2 linked regions of the Methylococcus capsulatus genome follow. The protein of the gene in region 2 binds, or shares a complex with, the protein of the main gene of each other region. Links are inferred from orthologs where the notes say so. Each region holds a gene or a part of one and is shown on either strand. Other genes may lie near its edges.

Evidence for each region.
Region 1: the proteins of dnaN (region 2) and N4J17_RS15795 are in contact, whole or in part, in a cryo-EM structure (PDB 8GIZ), measured with the Escherichia coli proteins. The link is inferred for Methylococcus capsulatus from one-to-one orthologs.

The regions. Positions count from the first base shown.
Region 1 is NZ_CP104311.1:3,268,628-3,273,721, reverse strand. The notes cover bases 732-3,730. They hold N4J17_RS15795 (DNA polymerase III subunit delta'), read left to right. Parts: upstream 732-1,728; coding sequence 1,729-2,733; downstream 2,734-3,730. Other genes in these bases: N4J17_RS15785 (TatD family hydrolase), read left to right, coding at 3,125-3,730; N4J17_RS15790 (PilZ domain-containing protein), read left to right, coding at 2,730-3,086; tmk (dTMP kinase), read left to right, coding at 1,110-1,736; mltG (endolytic transglycosylase MltG), read left to right, coding at 732-1,113. Also shown: pabC (aminodeoxychorismate lyase), read left to right, coding at 1-118; more of mltG, read left to right, coding at 115-731; more of N4J17_RS15785, read left to right, coding at 3,731-3,898; N4J17_RS15780 (tetratricopeptide repeat protein), read left to right, coding at 3,944-4,468; N4J17_RS15775 (ATP-dependent DNA helicase), read left to right, coding at 4,477-5,094. UniProt on the Escherichia coli protein: Part of the beta sliding clamp loading complex, which hydrolyzes ATP to load the beta clamp onto primed DNA to form the DNA replication pre-initiation complex.
Region 2 is NZ_CP104311.1:1,037,389-1,042,442, reverse strand. Bases 1-2,959 are described here. They hold dnaN (DNA polymerase III subunit beta), read left to right. Parts: upstream 1-909; coding sequence 910-2,010; downstream 2,011-2,959. Other genes in these bases: recF (DNA replication/repair protein RecF), read left to right, coding at 2,063-2,959; dnaA (chromosomal replication initiator protein DnaA), read left to right, coding at 1-877. In the rest of the region: more of recF, read left to right, coding at 2,960-3,142; gyrB (DNA topoisomerase (ATP-hydrolyzing) subunit B), read left to right, coding at 3,282-5,054. UniProt on the Escherichia coli protein: Confers DNA tethering and processivity to DNA polymerases and other proteins. Acts as a clamp, forming a ring around DNA (a reaction catalyzed by the clamp-loading complex) which diffuses in an ATP-independent manner freely and bidirectionally along dsDNA.

The DNA of each region.
Region 1 (5,094 bases), 2.2 Mb from region 2 along the record:
CATCGGCATTTGGCCGGTTGCACGGCTGGCGGAGAAGAATTACCCGGTGGGCGCGTTGACGATGATGCTGAACCGGAGCTCGGAAATCCATCAGCTGTCTGAGGTCGTGGCCGGATGAAGCGCACGGTGCTGCTGTTCGCCGCAATGGTGTTCGCGGCCGGCGCGGCGGTGAAGGATTTCAGCGAGTCCACCGAACGGCCGCTCGCCAATACTGAGCCAGTCGTATTCGAGATCGCGCGGGGGCAGGGGCTGAAGGACGTGGCTCTGGCACTAAAGGATGCCGGCGTGATCGATGAGCCCTGGTGGTTCATGCTGCTGGCCTGGCAGGAAGGTCTGGCGCGCAAGCTACAGTCGGGGGAATACGAGATTCCGCCGGGTCTGGACCGGCGCCGGTTGCTGATGCTGTTCGCTTCCGGGAAAGTCCGACAGCATGCCGTGACCCTGGTCGAAGGCTGGACTTTCCGGCAGATGCTGGCGGCGCTGCGGGCCCAGCCGGGTCTCGAGCATCTCCTCACGGCGGAGAGCGACGGCGCCGTGCTGATGCGGGAGCTGGGAATACCGGAAGGAGATCCGGAAGGGCGGTTTTTCCCTGATACTTATTTCTTCATCAAGGGCACTCCGGACATTGAGATTCTCAAGCGCGCTCACCGACGGATGGCGGAGGTCATCGCTGCGGAATGGGCGCGGCGGGCGCCGGACCTTCCCTACCGGACGCCGGACGATGCACTCATCATGGCTTCCATCATCGAGAAAGAAACCGCCCTGCCCAGTGAAAAGGCCGAAGTGGCCGGTGTGCTGGTTAGGCGGCTCCGCACCGGTATGCCTTTGCAGGTCGATTCGACCGTGATCTACGGCCTGGGCGACCGCTTTGACGGCAATCTGCGGCGCCAAGACCTCAGGACCGACACGCCCTACAACACCTATCTTCACCGCGGTCTGCCGCCGGCGCCGATCGCCGCGCCGGGGCTGGCTTCGCTGCGGGCCGCGCTGAACCCGGCACCGGGCGACAGCCTGTACTACGTGGCACGGGGGGACGGCGGCCACCGCTTCTCGCGGACCTGGGACGAACACCGACAGGCGGTAGAGGTTTACCAGAAGGTCGGGCAACCATGACAGCGGGCAAATTCATCACGCTGGAGGGGGGCGAAGGTGTCGGCAAGAGCACGAATCTCGATTTCGTGGTGAGCCGGCTGCGCGCCCGGGGTCTGGAGGTCATCGCGACGCGGGAGCCGGGCGGCACCGCTTTCGGTGAGGCGGTGCGGGGGATTTTTCTGCATCAGGACCCTCTGAGACCGGAAGCCGAGTTGCTGCTGTTATTCGCGGCCCGCGTGCATCATCTTCGGGAAGTGATCGAACCCGCCTTGCGGCGGGGTGCCTGGGTGGTCTGCGACCGTTTCACCGACGCCAGCTATGCCTATCAGGGCGCAGGGCGAGGTATCAAGCCGGGGATCATTGATTTCCTGCGGGACTGGATTCAGGCCGGGCTGAGGCCCGATCTGACTCTGCTGCTGGATGCTCCGGTGGACATCGGCTTGAGGCGGGCGCACCAGCGCAGCGGTCCGGACCGGCTGGAAAGAGAAGACAGCGCCTTTTTCGCCCGTGTCCGCGAGGGCTATCTGGCGCTGGCGCGAACGGAACCGGATCGGATACGGGTGATCGATGCCGACCGGCCCTTGGTCCTGGTGCAGGCGGCCATCGCTGCCCAATTGGATTCCCTGTTGGATGGTTGTGTCTGATCCCATCGGTTGCTATCCGTGGCTGGTGCCGGCGCGCCGCCGGCTGGCGGCGTATCTGGAGGCGGGACGTTTGCCGCAGGGCTTGCTGATTTCAGGTGCTGCCGGCCTGGGAAAGGGAGTACTGGCCGACGATTTTGCCCGCCGGCTCCTGTGTATCAGCCCGTCGGCCGAAGGGGCGTGCGGGACCTGTCAGGCCTGCCACTTGGCCGTAGCGGGCAATCATCCGGACTATCTCCACATCGAACCGGAGGAGGCCGGCAAACGCATCACGATCGATCCGGTCCGCCGGCTGATCGACAGGCTTTCGCTCAAACCGCAGTACAGCGCTTCGCGGGTCGTGGTCATCCGTCCGGCGCATGCCATGAACATAGCGGCGGCGAACAGTCTGCTGAAAACGCTGGAAGAACCCGACCCGCATACGCTTTTCCTCCTCATCAGCGAGCGACCAGCGCAGCTGCCAGCGACGGTGCTCAGCCGCTGCCAGCGTCTGGAGGTGAGGTTGCCTGCGCGGGAGGATGCGCTGCGCTGGCTGCATGGACAAGGCGTCGGGGAAGATGCCGAAGCTTTGCTGGCGATGGCAGGCGGCGCACCGCTCAAAGCGGCCGAGCTGCACGGCGGCGATCTGGCCCAGCGCAGAAGGAGGCTCTTCGATGACTGGCTGGCCGTGCTGAGGGAAGAGAGCGATCCGCTCGCGGTGGCCGAGCATTGGGCGAAGGAGGATGGCGAGACCGTCCTGACCTGGTTGCACGGTTGGATCGCTGACCTCATCCGTATCGGCAGTACTGAAGCACCGGGGGCATTGCGCTTGGCCAATGCCGATCTGGAGCCGGGACTGCGGAAAGCGGCGGCGGGTCTGAATCTTCGCACCCTGTTTGCCCACCTCGACGAGGTCGATGCCGCCCGCCGCAATCTGGAGGGCCAGGCCAACCGGCAGCTGATCATGGAAGATATCCTGATAAACTGGAGCCGGCTCGGATCACGGGGAGCACGGCATTGAGCGAAGAGCAGGCGGGCGCCCGCCAGGGTATTCTGGCATTGACCATCAAGGACAAGAATGCGCTTTACGCCGCGTACATGCCGACAGTCAAGAATGGCGGCCTCTTCATCCCCACGACTCGCAGTTACCGCTTGGGCGACGAGGTCTTCATGCTGCTGCAGCTGATGGACGAGCCTGAGCGGATCCCGATCTCGGGGCGGGTCGTCTGGATCACCCCGAAGGGGGCCGCCGGTTTCCGTTCTGCCGGCATCGGCGTACAGTTCAACGAAGAGGATGCTGGCGTCACCAAGGCCTTGATCGAGAGTTATCTCCCCGGGCACCTTGAATCGGATCAGCCGACCCATACCATGTAAGCTCTGCAGGCAGAACCCGCCCCGTTGTTCCCGATCCGATGTTCATCGACTCCCACGCCCATCTCGACCGCCTCGATTTGAAACCGTTCGGTGGCGATTTTTCGCGTTTCATGGCGGAGGCCGGCGCCGAAGGCGTCGACCGCATGCTGTGCGTAGCGATTAATCTAGAAGACTATCCCGCCATGCGCCGGCTCATCGAACCCTACCCGAACGTGTGTGTTTCGGTCGGCGTGCATCCCAATGAAACCGATATCGAGGAGCCGAGCGCCGAACGCCTGGCCGCACTGGCGGATGACGACCGTGTCGTCGCCATCGGCGAAACCGGCCTGGACTATTTCCGCAGCGTGGGCGACCTTGCCTGGCAGCACGATCGCTTCCGCACCCACATTCGTGCCGCCAGACTCGCCGGCAAGCCGCTGATCGTCCATACCCGCGATTCCCGCGCCGACACCTTGCGCATCCTCGAGGAAGAAGATGCGGGCGAGGTGGGGGGCGTGTTCCATTGCTTCACCGAAGACTGGGATACGGCACGCCGCGCGCTCGATCTGAATTTTTCTATATCCTTTTCGGGTATCGTCACGTTCCGCACCGCCGAAACCGTTCAGGACGTCGCCCGCCGGGTGCCGGACGACCGCTATCTGATCGAGACCGATTCCCCCTACCTGGCACCAGTGCCGCTGCGGGGCAAACCGAACTATCCACAGCATGTCCGCCATGTCGCAGGCATGCTCGCCGAGCTTCGAGGCGTTTCGCTGGCCGCGGTGGCGGAGCGGACGACACGGAACTATCACGCCCTGTTCGGCAGCGGCTGAGTTAACGGAGCGAACTGTGCGGGCTTCAACTACCGGGGTTCCCTCATGAATTTCCACATCGATTCCCGGCGCTTCCATGGGCTACCCTGCCGGTGGCTGGCAGTGGCTCTGTGCCTGGCCGTTTCAGCGGGATGTGCGCAGCGTAAGGCGGTCAGGCCGTCTGCCCCGAGTGTTCGCCCGGTCCCCACGGCATCGCCGGCGCCCAGTCCCAAGCCGAAACCGTCGGCCCAGCCCACCAAGCCGGCTCCCAGAGCTTCGGCAGGCGCGAAGAAGCAGCCGGCGCCGACCCCCGCCGTAGCGGCCCTGATTTCCGATGCCGACAAGGCGCAAGCAACCGGCCAGCTCGACAATGCCGCCACCACCTTGGAGCGCGCTATCCGCATGCAGCCGCGCAATCCCGAGTTGTGGTACCGTCTGGCGACCGTCCGTATGGCACAGCAGCAACCGCGCCTAGCGCTTGATCTGGCGCGCAAATCCAAGGTGTTGGCCAAAGGCAATCCGGATCTCCTCGACAAAAGCCAGGCGCTGATCGAAGAAGCGGGCCGGCTCATGGGCGGAGCGGAAAAATAAAACATAAGATGAGCGCTGTCGACGAGGCTTTCGCTGGGGATGGCCCCCTGGCGCATGTGCTGACGGGTTTCCGGCCGCGCGCGGCCCAGTCCGGTATGGCGCGGGCAGTGGAACAGGCCATCCGCGAGGGCCGCTGTCTGATCGCCGAGGCCGGCACCGGCACCGGCAAGACCTTCGCCTATCTGGTGCCGGCCCTGCTGAGCGGCAAGCGGGTGCTGGTCTCCACCGGCACCCGGAATCTGCAGGATCAACTGTTCCAGAAGGATCTGCCCCTGCTGCGGCAGGCGCTGGGTGCGCCTGCGCATGTCGCTCTGCTCAAGGGCCGGTCGAATTACCTCTGTCCCTACCGGCTGGAAAACGTCGTCGATTTCGGATTTCGCGCCGGGTTCAGCGCCGAGGAAGCCGATCAGCTCGAACGCATCCGGCGCTGGGCGAAGACGACCCGTAGCGGCGACGTCGCCGAGGTGAGCGATGTGCCGGAGGCTTCGCCGCTGTGGCGCTCGGTCACTTCCACCGCCGAAAACTGCCTGGGACAGGACTGTCCGCTCTACGGAGACTGTCCTGTGGTCCAGGCCAGAAAGGCTGCCCAAGAGGCGCAGATCATTGTCATCAACCACCATCTGCTG
Region 2 (5,054 bases):
GGGAAAGACTCATCTGATGCACGCCATCGGCAATGAAATTCTTCGCGGAAATCCGGCGGCCAACATTGTCTACCTGCATTCCGAGCGGTTTGTTTCCGATATGGTCAAGGCGCTGCAGCATAACGCCATCAACGCCTTCAAGGAGTTTTACCGCACCGTCGATGCCCTGCTGATCGACGATATCCAGTTTTTCGCTGGTAAGGAGCGCTCGCAGGAAGAGTTTTTCCATACCTTCAACACGCTGCTGGAGAACAAGCATCAGGTGGTCCTCACCTGTGATCGCTATCCCAAAGAGATCAAGGGATTGGAAGAGCGCCTCAAATCGCGGTTCGGTTGGGGATTGCCGGTGGCCATCGAGCCGCCCGATCTGGAAACGCGGGTCGCTATCCTCATGAGCAAGGCTCAGCAGTCCGGCATCGAACTTTCACCGGAGGTGGCGTTTTTCATCGGCAAGCGCATCCGCTCCAACATCCGCGAATTGGAGGGCGCGCTGCGGCGGGTCATCGCCAACGCGCAGTTCACCGGCCGACCGATCACCTTGGAATTCGCCAAGGAGGCTTTGCGCGATCTGATCGCGCTGCAGGACCGTATGATCAATGTGGAAAACATCCAGAAGACCGTAGCGGAGTATTTCAAGATTCGTCAGGCCGATCTGTTGTCGAACAAGCGCACGCGATCCCTCACCCGGCCACGCCAGATAGCCATGGCGTTGTCTAAGGAGCTGACCAGTCATAGCCTGCCGGAAATAGGCCAGATGTTCGGGGGGCGGGATCATACCACCGTACTGCACGCCTGCCGGAAAGTGCAGGAGCTCAAGGAGAGCGACGCCCGATTCATGGAAGACTTTTCCAATCTTCTGCGCATCCTTTCCAACTGACACGCCGTTTTCTTTCGCCAAGGGCTCGAGCCATGAAGTTCCGTATCTTGCGGGAAGATTTATTGTTGCCGCTGCAGCAGGTCATCGGTGTCATCGAGCGGCGCCAGACGCTGCCGATTCTGTTGAACGTCCTGATCGAAGTGAATGACGGGGGGGTTGAGCTCACTGGAACCGACCTGGAGGTTCAGCTCATTGCAAATACCCGCATCGAAGGCGCAGAGTCCGGACGTTTCACCGTGCCGGCGCGCAAGCTGATGGACATCTGCAGGCTCCTGCCGGAAGGCGGTGAACTGGCATTCGAGGTGAAGCCGGAGCGGGTATCGCTGCAATGCGGCAAGAGCCGATTCGTTTTGGGGGCGCTGCCGGCGGAGAACTATCCCAGCTTCGAACACGGCGATTTGGAGGTGGCGTTCGATTGCGAAGCGCCGTTGCTGCGGCGCGCCATCGAGAAGACCGCTTTTGCTATGGCGCAACAGGACGTGCGCTATTATCTGAACGGTCTGCTTTTGGAAATCCGGCAGGGGCGGATTCGAACGGTGGCGTCCGATGGCCATCGGCTGGCGCTGTTCGAGGAAAGCGTGGAGGGGATGCCGGATGTCGCCAGACAGATTATCCTGCCCCGCAAGGGCGTTCTCGAGCTGGGGCGCCTGCTGGCTCACGTCGAGGAGCCGGCAGGCGTGCGGATATCGGCGAATAACGTCAGGGTTGTCTTCGGCTCCTTCAGCTTCGCCGCGAAGCTGGTCGAAGGACGTTATCCGGATTATGAGCGCGTGATTCCGAAGGCGGCTTCCCGGGTCGCCGTGATCGGCCGCTACGATCTGCGTAACGCATTGACGCGGGTCGCCGTGCTTTCCAATGAGAAATTCAAAGGGGTCAGTCTGGAAATCGGCAATGGGCTCATCCGGCTCAGGGCGCAGAATCCAGAGCATGAAGAGGCGGAAGATGAGGTGCCGGCCGAGGTCTCGGGTGAGACATTCTCGGTGGGTTTCAATGCCTCCTATCTGCTCGATGCGATCAACGCGGTGGATTCGGATTCGGTTCGCATGTCCTTTACCGACGCCAATGGCAGTTGCCTGATAGAAGATTTGGCAGATGCCCGGCATCGCTTCATCGTGATGCCGATGCGCCTTTGATGCCGGCATATCCGGACTCTCAGAGCAACGGAGGCGAAAGCGCCGGGACAGCATGGCACTGTTGAAGCTCGACATTGCCGATGTCCGCAATATCGAATCCGCCAGCCTGAGTCCCGGCGACGGGCTCAATCTGCTGTTCGGAGCCAATGGCAGCGGCAAGACTTCGTTGCTAGAAGCGATTTATCTTGTCAGCAGGGGTAAATCGTTTCGTTCCCCGCAGGCCGCCCGCGTCATCCGATTCGGCCAGCCATGTCTTACTGTTTCCGGCCGGATCGGACAACCCGGGGCGGGGGTCGTCGTGGGCATTCGCCTCGGGCGGAGCGAGAAGGAAATCCGTGTGGGGGGGCGGAGCTGTGATTCCAGTGCGCAGTTGATCCGCCTTTTTCCTGCAGTCTTGATTCAGCCCGCCAGCGTCGCGCTGCTCGAAGGTCCGCCTCGATGGCGGAGGCAGATGCTCGATTGGGGCGTGTTCCACGTGGAACAGGACTATCTCGACCTGCTGCGGCGCTTTTCGCGGGCACTCGACCAACGCAATGCGGTGCTTAGGGGCGATGTATCTTGTTCGAGTCTGGAGGCATGGTCGGGCGAGCTGGCGCGATGGGGTACAATGATCGCAGAAATGCGGTTGGCCTACGTCGAGCGGATTCGGACGCAGGTCGAGGAGATGGTGTCCGCATTGCTCGGACGGACAGATGCCGAATTGGTCGTTCGACCGGGCTGGCGGACTGGATGGTCTTATGCCGATGCGCTCGCGGCGTCCTTGGCTGCCGACCGGCGCCAGGGTTACACAGAATGCGGTCCGCACAAAGGTGATTTCACGGTACTGGTCGGCGGCCGCCCCGCGAAGGATTATTTGTCGCGTGGGCAGCTGAAGCTCCTGACCTACGCGCTTTTGCTGGCGCAGGCTGGCCGGCTGGAAGCGGATCAGCCGGGGCGGGTCTGTCTTCTGGTCGATGACATCGCTTCGGAGCTGGATGGCCGCAACCAGGAGCGGCTGCTGAGTCTGGTGAAATCGATCGGCATACAATCCTTTATTACTTTTTCCGCTGACGCTCAAAGAGCGGCGGCCGCGGCCGGCCCGGCCAGCAGAGTGTTCCACGTGGAACAAGGCCGTATCCGCGCTGACGCATGAGAAACCAAACGACCACGGTCGCCTGCTTTCATCTCTTAAAAAGAATGCGACTGCTCGCCATGATCGTTTCCCTCTCACCCTGCTCTCCCCGAAAGGGTGAGCAAGGTTGAGCGACTTTCACGTTAAATGACTCGATCGAATGACTACCAAGCCTAACGAATACGACAGTTCTCATATCAAGATTCTCAAAGGGCTCGATGCGGTGCGTAAGCGCCCGGGTATGTACATCGGCGACACCGACGACGGCACGGGGCTGCATCACATGGTCTTCGAGGTCGTGGACAACTCGATCGACGAAGCCATGGCCGGCTATTGCAAACGTATCTGCGTGACGATCCACGAGGACGAGTCAGTCACGGTTTCCGATGATGGGCGCGGCATTCCCGTCGATATCCATCCCGAAGAGGGGCGTTCTGCAGCCGAAGTGATCATGACGGTGCTCCATGCCGGGGGCAAGTTCGACGACAATGCGTACAAGGTGTCGGGCGGGTTGCACGGCGTGGGTGTTTCCGTGGTCAACGCCTTGTCCGAAAGGCTCTGGCTGGAGATTTGCCGGGGTGGTAAACGTTACCGCCAGGAGTATCGGGACGGGGAGCCTCTGGCTCCCCTGGCCGAGGTGGGCCAGGCCGATACGACGGGTACGACGGTGCGGTTCAAACCCAGCCCCAAGATCTTTTCCAACATCGAATTCCACTACGAGACTCTTGCCAAGCGCTTGCGAGAGCTGTCCTTTCTCAATTCCGGGGTGCGGATCGAACTGGAGGACAAGCGTAGTGGAAAGAGCGAGGTGTTCGAGTTCGAGGGCGGGATCCGGGCCTTCGTCGAGCACCTGAACAAGAACAAGACGCCGCTGTTCGACAAGGTATTCCATCTTCAGGCCGAAAGAGATGGCATCGGCGTCGAGATCGCCATGCAGTGGAACGATTCTTATCAGGAAAACGTCTTCTGTTATACCAACAATATCCCCCAACGCGACGGCGGGACTCATCTGGCCGGTTTCCGCGCCGCCCTCACCCGCACCGTGAACCAGTACATCGAAGAACAGGGGCTGCTGAAGAAGCAGAAAGTCGCCACGGTGGGCGACGATGCCCGGGAAGGACTGACCGCGGTCTTGTCGGTAAAGGTGCCCGACCCCAAGTTCTCCTCCCAGACCAAGGAAAAGCTGGTTTCATCGGAAGTGAAATCCGTGGTCGAATCGGTCTTGGCAGAGAAACTGAACGATTTTCTGCTGGAGAACCCATCGATTGCCCGCACCATTGCCAACAAGGTTGTCGACGCGGCCCGCGCCCGGGAAGCCGCCCGGAAGGCTAGGGAAATGACGCGCCGCAAGTCGGCGCTGGATATCGCGGGACTGCCCGGCAAGCTGGCGGACTGCCAGGAGAAGGATCCGGCACTTTCCGAGCTGTTCATCGTCGAGGGCGATTCTGCCGGAGGTTCAGCCAAACAGGGACGGGATCGGCGCAGTCAGGCCATCCTTCCGCTCAAAGGCAAAATCCTGAACGTCGAACGGGCGCGGTTCGACAAGATGCTGTCGTCGGAAGAGGTCGGAACCCTCATCACGGCCTTGGGGTGCGGCATCGGCCGGGACGAATACAACCCAGACAAACTGCGCTATCACCGCATCATCATCATGACGGATGCCGACGTCGATGGTTCGCACATACGCACCCTTCTCCTGACTTTTTTCTACCGCCAAATGCCGGAGCTGGTCGACCGCGGCCACGTGTACATTGCACAGCCGCCGCTTTACAAAGTCAAAAAGGGCCGCCAGGAACACTATGTCAAAGACGATACTGAACTCAACGAATACCTGCTGCAGCTCGCCATAGACAAGGCACGACTGGTCGTGGACGATCAAGCCCCGCCCATCCAGGGGCAAGGACTGGAGAAGCTGGCGCATGAGTACCTGCAC